2 regions of the Allobosea eneae genome follow, and region 2 is predicted to be linked to the other one. Evidence: predicted binding sites of a transcription regulator. Region 2 holds the regulator's gene; the other holds the start of a gene.
What was found. The regulator LexA, encoded in region 2, represses DNA repair genes until DNA is damaged. The targets are predictions, from matches to a motif close to TGTTCNNNNTGTGTTCNG.
Positions count from the first base shown of each region.

Region 1 (7,290 bases), on a different contig from region 2:
AGTTCTGGCTGGGCAGCATCGCGCTTGCGCTTTGCCTGCTGGCGGTCCAGTGGGGGACGTCGCAGGTCATGGACAGATACAGCGCAGCGAAAGTCGTCGCCTTCGCCAATGCCTTCGCCCTGTTCCCCTGGGCTGCGCTGGCGGCCAAGCGCGCCACCGACCGGGGCGGCTCGTCGCTGTTCGGCATCCTCCTGGTTTGCGCCATCGTGTTGCCGCGCGAGCTGGAGCCTCTGCTCGGCTATGCCTGGGCACCCTCGCTGACCGCGATCTCGACGATGGCCTGGCTGGTCGCGCTGGTCGACCTCGGACTGATGCCGGGTGTCGATCGCGACGCTCCGCTTGCGGAGCGCAAGGGCGCTGCTAAACCGGCTCGATGAGCCAGAACACACCCGCCTCCCTCGACTTCGACCCCGCCGATCCGGTCACCCTCACCCAGGCCTTGATACGCTGTCCCTCGGTGACCCCGGCGGAAGGCGGCGCGCTCGCGCTGCTCGGCGTCGTGCTGAGCGCGGAAGGCTTCAGCGTCGAGCGGCCGGTGTTCTCGGAGCCCGGCATGCCCGATATTGAGAATCTCTATGCCCGCATCGGCAACGAGGGTCCGGTCTTCGTCATCGCCGGCCACACCGACGTCGTCCCGCCCGGCGACCTTGCCGCCTGGACCCATGATCCCTTCGCGGCCGAGATCGAAGGCGGCACGCTCTATGGCCGCGGCGCCTGCGACATGAAGGGCGGGCTCGCCGCCATGGTCTCGGCTGCGATCCGCTATCGCCGCGCGAACCCGGATGCGCCGGGCTCGATCGCCTTCCTCGTCACCGGCGACGAGGAAGGGCCAGCGGTCAACGGTACGGTCAAGCTGCTGGATTGGGCCGATCGGCGCGGCGAGCGCTTCGACCACTGCCTGCTCGGCGAGCCGACCAATCCGGCGGCGATGAGCGACATGATCAAGATCGGCCGGCGCGGCTCGCTGACCGGCAAGCTCACCGTCCAGGGCATCCAAGGCCATGTCGGCTACCCACATCTCGCCCAGAATCCGATCCGCGGCATGGTCCGGCTGCTGGCCGGGCTCGAGGCGACCCCGCTCGACGCCGGCACCGAGCATTTCGACCCGAGCAATCTCGAGGTGACGACGCTGGATGTCGGCAATCCCGCGACGAACGTGATCCCGGCGCAGGCCAAAGCCGTGTTCAACATCCGCTTCAACGACCTGTGGACGCCGCAAACGCTGGCCGCCGAGATCGAGCGGCGCCTGCGCGAGGCCGCAGGCAATGCCGTGCGCTACGAGATCAGCTTCGAGCCGACCAATGCGGTGGCTTTCCTGACCCAGCCAGGGCCGTTCGTCGCGATGGTCGCGGACGCAGTAGAAGCCGAAACCGGCGAGCGCCCGGCGCTGTCGACCACCGGCGGCACCTCGGACGCCCGCTTCATCAAGAACTATTGCCCGGTGGTCGAATACGGCGTCGTCGGCCAGACCATGCACCAGATCGACGAGAGGGTCGCGACCGCCGATCTCGTGACGCTGGAACGGATCACGCATCGTTTACTGACGGATTATTTTGCCGCAGCGCAGCACGCTTGACGGAGCCAGCTCGGGCGCGCACATTAGACGAAAGTCGAATGCCGTAACGTCCGGAAAGATGAGCCATGAGGCTGGCTGCCGACGATGTGACGCGATCGCTCGCCGCCTCCTGGCGCCTGCTGTGGGCCGACGCGAAAGCCCCGCCTGATCTCGACCTCAGCCGTGACGGCTTCTGGCGCTCCTATCTGGCGCTGATCCTCACCATCCCATCGATGATCCCGATGCTGGCGGCGGAGCGGACGCTGGCGGGCCTGCCGAACAGCAGTGGGCTGTTCGATGCGCCCGGACTACTGGCAGCCGTCGTCGCGGCCGAGATCCTGGCGGTGCTCGCAGTACCGGCGCTGTTGATCGGGATCGCCCCGAACCTCGCCCAGAATCCGCGCTTCACCGGCTTCATCATCGCCTGGAACTGGGCCGGCATCGTTTCGGCGGCGCTGATGGCGGTGCCGGCGACGGTCTTCGCGCTGGGCTGGTCGAACCCGGGCATCGCGACCTTTCAAACCCTCGCCTTCGCGACGATCGTGCTCAGGCTACGCTATTGCGTGGCGCGCGCCGGCTTCGGGACTGAGAGCGGCGTCGCCGGAGCGATCGCCTGCGCCAGCCTGCTGGCGGACTATGCGGTGATCAGGACATTCGGCCTGGCCGGGTTTTAGGCCAGGCTCAGTAGTCGACACCCGCGAGATAGAGCCCGCTAGGCGGCGCCAGCGCCGCGCATTGCGAACGATCCCGCGCCGCGAGCACCTTGCCGACCTTGTTCTCCGGCCAGCGGCCGATGCCGACCATCTTCAGGCAGCCGACCATGGAGCGGACCTGATGATGCAGGAAGGAGCGGGCATGGACATAAGCCACGATCTCGGCTCCCTCGCGCCGGCAGTCGAACCGGTCGAGCGTCCGCAGGGGGCTGTTCGCCTGGCATTCGGCGGCACGGAAGGTAGTAAAGTCGTGATGGCCGATCAGCGCCTTGGCAGCCCGGTCCATTGCCTCGTGGTCGAGCTTGACCGGGACATGCCAGACCCGGTTCGCGTCGAGCGCGGGCTGTGCCCGCCGATCCAGTATCCGGTAGATGTAGTAGCGCCGCGTCGCCGAGATGCGGGCGTCGAAGGTATCAGGCACCGCCTCGGCGCTCAGCACCGCTACCGGCAGGCGCTTCAGCCTCGCATTGCTGGCGTCGCGCACGACGTCTGTGCGCCAGTCCTTGTCGAGATCGACATGAGCGACCTGATGGGTGGCGTGGACGCCGGCATCGGTGCGCCCGGCACAATGCAGGCGCACGGCATGGCCACAGAAGGCCTCGACAGCCTCCTCGACGCTCTGCTGCACCGAAGGCCCGTTGAGCTGGCGCTGCCAGCCCGAGAAGGGTGTGCCGTCATATTCGATGACGAGCTTGTAGCGCGGCATCAGGACGCACTCCCGGCCCGCGTTCTCTCACGCATTGTTGTCCGGGGCGACCGGAGGGAGGCCCGGGACCCATACCTGAACAGTTCCGGAATGGACCCCGGATCTCCGCTGCGCTCCGTCCGGGATGACCACGCGAAATGGAAAAGAGATAACACGACTAGAGCTTCGATCCGGCGGACAAGCGCGCTCCGCGCAGGAACTCCTGGGCGCTCATCGGCCCCTTGCCCGCGCGCTGGACCTGAAGCAGCTTAACCGCCCCGACCGCGCAGGCGACCGTGCCCTCGTCGTCGAGCAGCGTGCCCGGCTCGGCCGCGCCGCCGGCGCGGGCGGTGCGCAAGAGCTTCAGCCGCTCCGGTCCCTTGCCGAGATCGACCTCGACGAAGGCGCCCGGGAAAGGCGAGAGCCCACGCACAACATCATGGACCTGCTGTGCCGGCCGGTTCCAGCTTAGCCTGGCCTCGTCATTGCCGATCTTGCTGGCATAGGTGACGCCCTCCTCCGCCTGCGGCGTGAAGCGAAGGCCGCCGCGGCTGAGCGCAGCGAGCGCCCGGACCATCAGATCGGCGCCAAGGCCGGCGAGCCGGTCGTGCATGTCGCCGGCCGTAGCGTTGCCGTCGATCGCGAGCGTCTCCACCATGGCGACGGGGCCAGTGTCGAGCCCCTCCTCCATCTTCATCACGCACACGCCGGTCTCGGCATCGCCGGCCATGATGGCGCGCTGGATCGGCGCGGCGCCGCGCCAGCGCGGCAAGAGCGAAGCATGCAGGTTGAGGCAGCCGAGTTCCGGCACCTCCAGGATCGCCTTGGGCAGGATCAGGCCATAGGCGACGACGACGGCGACATCGGCCTGGTGCGAGGCCATGATCTCGGCCGCCTCGGCGTTCTTCAGCGTCTTCGGCGAGAACACCGGGATGCCGAAGCGTTCGGCCGTGACCTGGACCGGCGAGGGCCGCAGCTCCATGCCGCGACCGGCCGGCGCCGGGGCGCGCGTATAGACGGAAACGACCTCGTGGCCCTGGCCGATGATCTCGGTCAGGGTAGGCACGGCGAAATCTGGCGTGCCCATGAAGATGACGCGCAAGCTCATACCATAACGCTCCAGCCGCTCAGGCCGCGCTGTCCCGTTTCGCCTGCTTGGCGAAGCGCTTGTTGACCCGGTCGCGCTTCAGCCGCGACAGGTAATCGATGAAGAGCACGCCGTTGAGATGGTCGATCTCGTGCTGCAGGCAGGTGGCGAGCAGGCCGTCGGCCTCGATCTCCCGCTCCTTGCCGTCGAGATCGCGATAGCTGACCTTGACCCGGGCCGGCCGCTCGACCTCCTCGTAATATTCGGGGATCGAGAGGCAGCCTTCCTCATAGGAGCTGAGCTCCTCCGAGCGCCAGGTCACCTCGGGATTGATCAGGACCATCGGCTCGCGCTGCTGCTCCTCGCCTTCCTCGGCCTTCTTCGAGACATCGAGCGTGACGAGGCGAACCGGCTCGCCGATCTGGATGGCGGCGAGGCCGATTCCCGGCGCGTCGTACATCGTCTCCAGCATGTCGTCCGCCAGCTTGCGGATCTCCGGCGTGATGTCGCCGATCGGCGCGGAAACCTTGCGGAGCATCGAATCGGGCAGGATGACGAGGGGGCGGATAGCCATAGGGCGCTCTGGGACGTTTTCAGGAGTTGCCGCGACATAAAGCACTTGTGTGGAAGCGGTCAAACTGTTCCGCTTATGTTCTGGAATTGCCAGCCGAATCATGTAGGCTCGCGGGATGAACCAGATCGCCTTCGTCCTGCTGGAGCGGCCCGTGAGCTGGGCCGAGGCCGCCTTCGGCTTCGCCGGACTGACGCTCGTCCTCCTTGTGCTGGCGCTGCTCTCGTCCTGGCGCGGCTCGCGCCGGCGCGAGCTGGAAGCGGCGTTGGCGGCCGAGCGTGCCCGCGAGATGGACGACAAGGTCGCCGAGATGAACCGGCAGCAGGCCGAGCTCATGGGCCGCATGCAGACCATGGCCGAGATCCTCTCGACCCGGCAGGGCGATCTCGCGCGCATCATGGCCGAGCGGATGGATGGCTTGCGCCAGCAGGTCGGCGCCGGGCTGGAGCAGAATGTCCGTCAGACCAATGAGAGCCTCGGCAAGCTGCAGGAGCGCCTCGCCGTCATCGACAACGCCCAGAAGAACCTGACCGAGCTCACCGGCGAGGTGGTGACGCTGAAGGACGTGCTCGCCAACAAGCAGGCGCGCGGCGCCTATGGCCAGGGCCGGATGGAGGCGATCATCCGCGACGGACTGCCGGCCGCGTTCTTTTCGTTCCAGCCAACGCTATCGAGCGGCAAGCGGCCGGATTGCCTCGTCACCCTGCCGGGCGACGGGCGCGGCCTCGTCATCGACGCCAAGTTCCCGCTGGAGAGCTTCACCATGCTGCGCGAGGCGCGCGGCGACGAGGCGAGGAAGCAGGCCTCTGCCCGGGTGCGTGCCGATGTCGGCCAGCACGTCAAGGACATCGCCGAGCGCTATTTCCTGCCGGGCGAAACGCAGGACATGGCCCTGCTCTTCGTGCCGTCGGAGGCGATCTATGCCGACCTCCACGAGCATTTCGACGATGTCATCCAGAAGGCGCACCGGGCGCGGGTGATGATCGTCTCGCCCTCGCTTCTCGCGCTGGCGATCCAGCTGATGCAGTCGCTAGTGCGCGATGCCCGCATGCGCGAGGAAGCCCGCGTCATCCAGTCCGAGGTCGGCAAGCTGCTCGACGATGTCCGCCGGCTCGGCGACCGCGTCGACAAGCTCGACAACCATTTCCGCCAGGCGCAGGACGACGTCGCCCAGATCAAGACCTCGGCCGGCAAGGTCACCGGCCGGGCCGAGAAGATCGGCGCACTGGAATTCGACGACGCCCGCCCGAACGAGCCGCAACTGCCCTTCGCGAAAGCGGTGAAACTGAAGGCGGCAGAGTGATGCGGCGCCGGTCGCTTCACCCGGCCCGCCATGTCCAGATCACATTCCGGCGTTGAGTTAGGGGCTTCCCCAGACTGCGCCGGAGGCTGCCGAATTGCTCGTTCAGATCGGAACGCTCATCGCCGCGACGAGCCTCGTGCAGCTCGCCAACGGCTTCTTCAACACGTTCCTGTCGCTGCGACTGACGAGCGAAGGCTTCGGCGCGACGCTGACCGGCATCGTGCTCAGTGCCTATTTCGTCGGCTTCACCATCGGCGCCGTCTGGTGCGGACCCATGATCCAGCGCGTCGGCCATATCCGGGCCTATGCCGCCTTTGCCGGCATGGTCGTGGTCGGGACGGCGGCGATGCCGCTTTTCGTCTCGCCACTCGGCTGGTCCCTATGCCGGATGGCGATCGGCATCGGCTGCGTCGGCCTGTTCATCACCACCGAGAGCTGGCTCAACGCCAAGGCCCCGGCGGACCAGCGCGGCCGCATCTTCTCGATCTACATGGTCGGCACTTTCCTGGCGCTCGCCGCCGGACAATTGCTGATCGGCAAGCTGCCGATCGAGACCGCCGTGCCGTTCAACATCATCGTCGCATTGTTCGCGCTGGCGCTGGTGATGGTCAGCACGACCCGTGCCGAAGCGCCGACGCTGCCGGCGGAGGCCTCGCTGCCCTATGGCGAGCTGACGCGGCAGGCGCCGATCTCGGTGATCGGCTGCGTCATCGCCGGCATGATCAGCAGCGCCTTCTATGCGCTATTCCCGGCCTGGATGGCGCGCAATGCCATCCCACAGGAGACGATCGCGCTGTTCATGCTGGTCGCGGTGCTCGGCGGCTTCGCCTTCCAGGTGCCGGTCGGCCGTTTGTCCGATCGCGGCGACCGGCGGATCGTGCTGGCGGGGCTCGCGATCGGGTTTTCGGTCGCGGCCGTCGCGCTCGACCTCGTGCCGCGCCATCTCGGCACGGTGCTCCCGGTCGCCGCCCTGCTCGGGGGCTTCATGTCGACGCTCTATCCGGTCTGCGTCGCCCATGCGCTCGACCGCATGCCGCAGGACCGCGTCGTCGCCGTCAGCGGCCGGCTGATCCTGGTCAGCGGCATCGGCTCGGCGCTCGGCCCGCTGCTTGGCGCCCAGGTGATGGCGCGGCTCGACATCAACGGGCTGCTCTATTTCATGGCCGCGATCAGCGCGCTGCTCGCAGCCCTGGCGGCGCTGCGCATCCGCCAGCGCGCCGCGCCCGAACAAATGTCCGAGCGCCCCTTTGCGATCATCGACCCGATGACGGCGCCGATCTCGCAGGAACCGGAGGCGACGGAGGCGGATGGATCGCCGCGCCCGCTGCCGGCCTGATCAGGCCCGTGCGAGATTGGCCGACAGCTCCGGCTTCACG
Region 1 covers NZ_JBHSLW010000013.1:111,775-119,064, reverse strand. Annotated here, with positions in the region: gene ACFPOB_RS11785 (DUF805 domain-containing protein) at 1-377, shown strand, start outside; gene dapE (succinyl-diaminopimelate desuccinylase) at 374-1,576, shown strand; gene ACFPOB_RS11775 (hypothetical protein) at 1,642-2,229, shown strand; gene truA (tRNA pseudouridine(38-40) synthase TruA) at 2,237-2,974, opposite strand; gene fmt (methionyl-tRNA formyltransferase) at 3,132-4,061, opposite strand; gene def (peptide deformylase) at 4,081-4,614, opposite strand; gene ACFPOB_RS11755 (DNA recombination protein RmuC) at 4,730-5,914, shown strand; gene ACFPOB_RS11750 (MFS transporter) at 6,009-7,250, shown strand; gene ACFPOB_RS11745 (OsmC family protein) at 7,251-7,290, opposite strand, start outside.
Region 1: a site for LexA is predicted at 4,680-4,697, ahead of ACFPOB_RS11755 (DNA recombination protein RmuC). Genes of this name have one in related genera too.

Region 2 (7,290 bases):
GCCCTCGCACGCAACCATGTCGGCAAGCTCACCGGCTTTGTCGAGGCGCTGGAGCAGCGCGAGAAGGGCGTGCGCATCGTCATCCAGGTCACCGACCTGCCGGGCATCGATCCGGCTCAGAGGCCGCGGCGGGTGCGCGTCACCACGCCGGTGACGACGCTGAAGCCGGGCGACCATATCAGCGCGACCGCGCGCCTGTTGCCGCCGCCCGGTCCGGCGCGCCCAGGCGGCTATGACTTCGCCCGCGACGCCTTTTTCCAAGGCATCGGCGCCGTCGGCAATATCGCCGGCAAGATTACGCTCGCACCGGCGCCCATCCCGATGCCGCGCCGGCTCGCTTGGGCGGTCGCAATCGACCAGGCCCGCAACGCCTTGACCGAGCGCATTGCGACCAGCGGCGGTGGGCAGGCTGGGGCGATGGCGGCAGCGCTGGTAACCGGCAAGCGCGGTTTGATCAGCGAGGAGACCAACAACGACCTGCGCGCCGCCGGCATCTACCACATCGTCTCGATCTCCGGCCTGCATATGGTGTTGGCCGCCGGCACGATCTTCTGGCTGGCGCGGGCGCTGCTGGCATTGTCGCAGACGGCGGCGCTGTACTGGCCGGTGAAGAAGCTCGTGGCGCTCGCCGCCATGGCTGGCGCGACCACTTACTGTGTCTTCTCCGGCGCCGAGGTCGCCACCGTGCGCTCGCTGATCATGACGTTGGTCATGCTCGGCGCCATCCTGGTCGACCGGCCGGCCCTCTCCATGCGCAATCTCGCGCTCGCCGCGATCATCGTGCTGCTGCGCGAGCCGGAGGCGCTGCTCGGGCCGAGCTTCCAGATGTCGTTCGGGGCGGTGGCGGCGTTGATCGCCTTCGCCGAACGCTGGCAGGAGCGAGCGCCCGATGCCGCCGCGGCCTCCTGGCCCTGGCCGCTGCGGCCGCTCTGGCTCTCGGCCGTCGGCATCCTGACGACCACCATGGTCGCGACCGCGGCGACGGCGCCCTACGGCGTCTTCCACTTCCAGACCTTCAACCCGTTCGGCCTGCTCGGCAACGCGCTGGCGCTGCCTTTCGTCTCGCTGATCGTGATGCCGGCCGCCGTCTTCGGCGTGCTCGCCTATCCGTTCGGGCTCGACTGGCCGGCCTGGGCGCTGATGGGCTGGGCGTCGGGCCTCGTGCTCCAGCTCGCCCATTGGGTCGCCGGCATCGACCGCTCGACCATTGTGCTGCCGGCCTTCGGGCCGCTGGCGCTGATCCTGTTCTCGATCTCGCTGCTTTGGCTGACCCTGTGGACGACGGCGCTGCGCTTCCTCGCCGCATTGCCGCTGGTCGGCGGACTGGCGCTGGCCTCGGCGCCGTCGCGGCCCGACATCCTGATCGAGCGCGACGGCTCGGGTGTGCTGGTGCGCGGGCCGGAGGGCAAGATGGTGCTGGCCGGCAAGCCGAGCCGCTTCGTCCTGACGCAATGGCTGCATGCCGACGGCGATTCCCGCTCGCCAGACGACGCCGCTCTGCGCCAGGGCGCCGCCTGCGATGCCCGTGGCTGCGTCATCCGCCTCCCCGATGGCCGCTCGGTAGCCTATACGCGCGACCGCATCGCACTGGTCGAGGACTGCCAGCGCGCCGATCTCGTGGTGACATCGCTCTATTGGACAGCACCTTGCGCCGCGCGCCTGATTGATCGCAGTGCGCTCATCCGCGATGGCGCGACCGCCTATCATGCGGCCCGCGGCGGTTGGCGCGCCTATACGGCCGACGAGGTCGCCCGCCTGCGTCCGTGGACCAGGGCGCGGCCGGAAACGAAGCCGTCGCCTGAACCCGCTCCCGCGCCGACACCCGCAACTGCGGAGCAGGCACAGGATGCGGAGGCGCTTCAGTAGCGCCGCAACAGGTTGACCAGGCGGCCCTGGATTTTGACCCGATCGGGCCCGAGCACGCGCGTCTCATAGGCGGGGTTGGCGGCTTCGAGCGCAATCGACGAGCCACGCTTGCGCAGCCGCTTCAGCGTCGCTTCCTCGTCGTCGATCAGGGCGACGATGATGTCGCCGGTATTGGCGGTGTCCTGCTTGCGGATAACCACGGTGTCGCCGTCGAGGATGCCGGCCTCGATCATCGAATCGCCGCGGACCTCGAGGGCATAATGCTCGCCACCGCCGAGCATGTCGGCCGGCATCGTGACGCTGTGGCTGCGGTCCTGGATCGCCGAGATCGGTGTGCCGGCGGCGATGCGGCCCATGACCGGGATCGAGACGGTCGAGCGCCCGCTGTCTTCGGCAGCCGGTGGTCGCGGCTTCGTCAGATTGGCTGCTGGTGCCGGGGCAGGCGGGGTCTGGCCAAGGCCGCCCTGAACGATGGAGGGGCTGAAGCGGCCGCGCTGTGCCTGCGGCCCGCCGATGCCGTCCGGCATCTTGATGACTTCGAGGGCGCGCGCCCGGTTCGGAAGCCGGCGAATGAAGCCGCGCTCCTCCAGCGCCATGATCAAACGGTGGATGCCGGATTTGGAGCGCAGGTCGAGCGCGTCCTTCATCTCGTCGAAGGAGGGCGGCACGCCGGATTCGCGCAGGCGCTCATGGATGAAGCGAAGCAGTTCGAACTGTTTGCGTGTCAGCATGGTCGCGCCGTCCGCCTTTTCGGCTAGAATCGAAACAAAGCACGAACACCATACGCGTTCGCCTTGTGTTCCGCAAGGGTATCGGTGCGGCCGGACCTGTTCATTTGAGGGCTGTCATCCCGGGCGACCGAATGGATCCCGGATCGGCGCCGCTTCGCGGCTTGTCCGGGATGACCATTCGCGAGGAGGCGAGGCTCGACTAGCGCAGCCTGATGATGCGACAGGGATCGCCCGCCTTGGCTGGTTCGGCGAAAGCCGGGCGGACCACCAGTGCCTCGGCGCGCGACAGGTTCGCCAGCATCGAGGAATCCTGCTTGGCGAAGGGCCTGACGCGTCGCTCGCCAGCGGTCGTCTCGATCGTGGCACGCAGATAGTCCTGGCGCTCGTCATTGGCCGGCAGGTCGACGGCGAGGATGGCGGGTTCGCTGCGGTCGCGCTCGGGATCGACAACGCCGAGCAGCGCCTCGACCAGCGGCATCGCGAAGAGATGGCCGCAGACGATCGAGGAGACCGGGTTGCCGGGGAGGCCGAGCGCGACTATGGGCCCGAGCCGGCCCATCATCATCGGCTTGCCCGGGCGCATCGCGATCTTCCAGAAACCGAGCGCCATGCCCTGCGCCTTCAGCGCCGCCTGGACCAGATCGTGCTCGCCGACCGAGGCGCCGCCGAGGGTGATCAAGACATCGGCGCCGGCGGCGCGCGCCGCGTCGATCTTGGCGGCCAGATCCGGGTGGTTGTCGCGGGCGATGCCGAGATCGAGCGTCGTGCCGCCTGCCTGCTTGATCAGCGCGGCGAGGGCGAAGCTGTTGGAGGCGACGATCTGGTCGGGGCCGACCGGCTCGCCCGGCAGGACGAGCTCGTCGCCGGTGGCGAGGATCGCGACCAGCGGCTTGCGGCGGACCGAAAGCGTGGGATGGCCGGCAGCGGCGGCGAGGCCGAGCGCGGCGCTGTCGAGCCGGCGGCCAGTCTTGAGCAGGACCTCGCCGGTCTGAAAATCGAGCCCGGCCGGGCGGATGAACTGGCCCTTGCTCGCTGGCCTGGTGACGCGGATGACCGGGCCGCCGACGCCCTCGGCATGCTCCTGGATCAGGATCGCATCGGCGCCGTCGGGGATTGGCGCGCCGGTGAAGATGCGTACCGTCTCGCCGGGCCCGACCTGGCCGGAAAAGCCGCGGCCGGCGGCGGATCCGCCGATGACCTTGAGCTCCTTGCCCGGCTCCAGGTCGGCGGCGCGGGCGGCATAGCCGTCCATGGCCGAATTGGCGAAGGGCGGCTGGGTCCTGAGCGCAGCGACGTCCTCAGCCAGTACGCGGCCGGCGCAGTGCGCCAGCGCCAGCGTCTGCGCCGGCGTCGGGCCGGGCACACTGTCGAGCAGCGCCTTGAGCGCGACCGGGACGGGGGTGAGGCTCATGCCTATGGTCCTGCGATCTCGTAGGTTCCGGACTTGCCGCCGGATTTATGCACGAGTCGGACGCCTTCGATATGCATGGCGCGATCGACCGCCTTCACCATGTCGTAGACGGTTAGGCAGGCGACGCTGACGGCGGTCAGCGCTTCCATCTCGACGCCGGTCTTGCCGGTCAGCTTGACCTCCGCGCGCACGCGTACACCCGGCAGGGCCTCGTCGATCGAGAGGTCGACGGAAATCTTGCTCAGGAGCAGCGGGTGGCAGAGCGGGATCAGCTCGTGCGCGCGCTTGGCAGCCATGATGCCGGCGAGACGCGCCGTGCCGAGCACATCGCCCTTCTTGGCCTCGCCGTCGCGGACGATCGCCAGCGTCTCGGCTTGCATCACCACATGGCCTTCGGCGATCGCCGTGCGGACAGTCTCGGCCTTGTCGCCGACATCGACCATATGGGCCTCGCCCTTCTGGTCGAGATGGGTAAGGCGGCTCATGCCGCCGCCTCGGTGGTGTTTCCAGTCAGGAGCTGGCGGGTCGCGGCCGCCACGTCCGCCTGGCGCATCAGGCTTTCGCCGACCAGAAAAGTGTTGACGCCGCAAGCCTGCAGGCGGGTGATATCGGCATGGGTGAAGATGCCGCTCTCCCCGACGAGCAAACGATCCTTCGGCACGCGCGGCGCCAGCCGCTCGGTGACGGCGAGGTTGAGCTTGAAAGAGCGCAGGTCGCGATTGTTGATGCCGACCAGCCTGGTGTCGAGGCTCAAGGCGCGCTCCAGCTCGGCCTCGTCATGGACTTCGGCGAGCGCGGCCATGCCGAGCGCCTTGGCAGTGGCGGTAAGCTCGCGCGCCGCGGCATCGTCGAGCGAGGCCATGATGATCAGGATGCAGTCGGCGCCCCAGCTGCGCGCTTCGAAGACCTGGTAGGGCTCGAACATGAAGTCCTTGCGCAGGCCCGGCAGCCCGGAGGCGGCGCGCGCTTCGCCAAGATATTCCGGCCGGCCCTGGAAGGAGGGCGTGTCGGTCAGCACCGAGAGGCAGGCGGCGCCGCCTTCGGCATAGGCTTTCGCCAGCGCCGGCGGGTCGAAATCGGCGCGGATCAGCCCCTTGGAGGGCGAGGCCTTCTTGATCTCGGCGATCAAGGCCGGGCCGCCGGCGCGGTGCTTGGCTTCGAGCGCGCCGATGAAGTCGCGCGGCGCAGGCTGCGCTGCGGCGCGCTTCTCGATCTCGGCCTGCGGCACGGCGGCACGCGCAGCCGCGATCTCCTCGCGCTTATAGGCCTCGATCCGCCTGAGGATATCGGACATGGGCAGCCTCACGCATTGGAGCTTGCGACGAGCGTCGCGAGCGCGGCCTTGGCCTCGCCATTGTCCAGCACGCCATAGGCCTGCGCCAGCCCCTCGCCGAGCGCAGCGGCCTTGCCGGCGACGACGAGCGCAGCGGCGGCATTGAAGGCAGCGATGTCGCGGAAGGCGGTCTTGGCCCCGCCGAGCACGTCCTGCAAAGCCTGAGCATTCTGCGCCGGCTCGCCGCCGCGCAGATCCTCGGGCTTGGCGCGGGCGATGCCGACATCCTCGGGCGCGATGTTGAAACTATCGATCTTGCCGTCCTTCAGCGCGACGACGCGGGTCGGACCGGTGGTGGTGATCTCGTCGAGCCCGTCGGAGCCGTGCACAGCCCAGACCGTCTGCGAGCCGAGCGATTGCAGCACCTTGACCATCGGCTCGAGCCAGGTCTCCGAGAAGGCGCCGATCAATTGCTTCTTCACCCCGGCCGGGTTGGAGAGCGGGCCGACCAGGTTGAAGATGGTGCGGGTGCCGAGCTCGGTGCGAACCGGCGCGACATGGCGCATCGAGGCGTGATGGGTCGGCGCGAACATGAAGCCGACGCCGGCTTCAGCGATGCAGCGCTCGGTGCCGGCGGGTTCGAGCCCGACCTTGACGCCGAGCGCGGTCAGGACATCGGCGGCGCCGGAGCGCGAGGACGCAGCACGGTTGCCGTGCTTGGCGACCGGGACACCGCAGGCGGCGACGATGATCGAAGCCAGCGTCGAGACGTTGTAGGAGCCGGAGGCGTCGCCGCCGGTGCCGACGATGTCGATGGCGTCGACCGGTGCCTGGACGGTGAGCATGCGGGCGCGCATGGCGGTGACGGCGCCGGCAATCTCCTCGGTGGTCTCGCCGCGCACGCGCAGCGCCATCAGGAAGGCGGCCGCCTGCGCATTCGTGACCTCGCCGGAGAGCATCGATTCGAAGGCGTCGCGGGCTTCCTCGCGCGACAGCGAGGCGCCGGTCGCGACCTTGGCGATGAAGGGTTTGAAGTCGTCCATGAGAACTCGATCGATCAGGCTGTCGCGGAAAGGGCGGCTTTGGCGTTCTGGCGCGACCATCGCTCGGCGAGATCGAGGAAATTGCGCAGGATGGTGGCGCCATGCTCCGAGGCGATGCTCTCGGGATGGAACTGCACGCCATGCACCGGCAGGTCGCGATGCGAGAGCGCCATGATCATGCCGTCGCCGGATTCAGCCTCGATGGAGAGTTCGGCCGGGCAGGTCTCGCGCCGAACGACCAGCGAGTGATAGCGCGTCGCCTCGAGTGGGCCGTTGATGCCATGGAACAGGCCGCGGGCGCGGTGCGTGATGGTCGAGACCTTGCCGTGCATCGGCAGGGGCGCTCGAACCACTTCGCCGCCGAAAACCTGGCCGATCGTCTGCAAGCCGAGGCAGACGCCGAAAATCGGCTTTTTGTCCGCGCCTTCGCGCACGAGATCGAGGCAGATGCCGGCTTCATTGGGCGTGCACGGGCCGGGCGAGAGCACGATCGCATCATGGTCGCCGGCGAGGGCCTCATCGACCGAGAGCGTGTCGTTGCGGCGCACGTGGACCTGCGCTCCGAGCCCGCCGATCAGGTGGACCAGGTTCCAGGTGAAGCTGTCGTAATTGTCGATCAGCAGGATGCGCATCACGTCCAGGCCGTTCCCACCCAGTTTCTCAGGGCTGCACATGCCCCCGAACGCGCGCCCCGGTCAAGCGCGAGGGCGCGGAGCTGGCTGCTCCGCGCCCTCGGAATCTTCAGCTGCGTCGGCGTTGAGCGTCACTTCACCCGGCGGTAATGCGCCGTCATGAACTGGACCCAATGGCCGTCCTCGCCTTTCGTTTGCGAGGACAGAATGTGATGGTCCGGGCTCTTGATCTCGACGATGTCCTGATAAGCTGCCGTCTTGCCGGGGTTGGTGAAATCGGGACCTTCGGTATCGAGGGTCAGGACTTTGCCGTCGGCGCTGCGCGTGCCGGAAT
Region 2 covers NZ_JBHSLW010000005.1:85,486-92,775, reverse strand. Annotated here, with positions in the region: gene ACFPOB_RS01845 (ComEC/Rec2 family competence protein) at 1-1,866, shown strand, start outside; gene lexA (transcriptional repressor LexA) at 1,860-2,597, opposite strand; gene ACFPOB_RS01835 (molybdopterin molybdotransferase MoeA) at 2,797-4,008, opposite strand; gene moaC (cyclic pyranopterin monophosphate synthase MoaC) at 4,011-4,493, opposite strand; gene trpC (indole-3-glycerol phosphate synthase TrpC) at 4,490-5,302, opposite strand; gene trpD (anthranilate phosphoribosyltransferase) at 5,311-6,324, opposite strand; gene ACFPOB_RS01815 (anthranilate synthase component II) at 6,339-6,956, opposite strand; gene ACFPOB_RS01810 (DUF1579 domain-containing protein) at 7,088-7,290, opposite strand, start outside.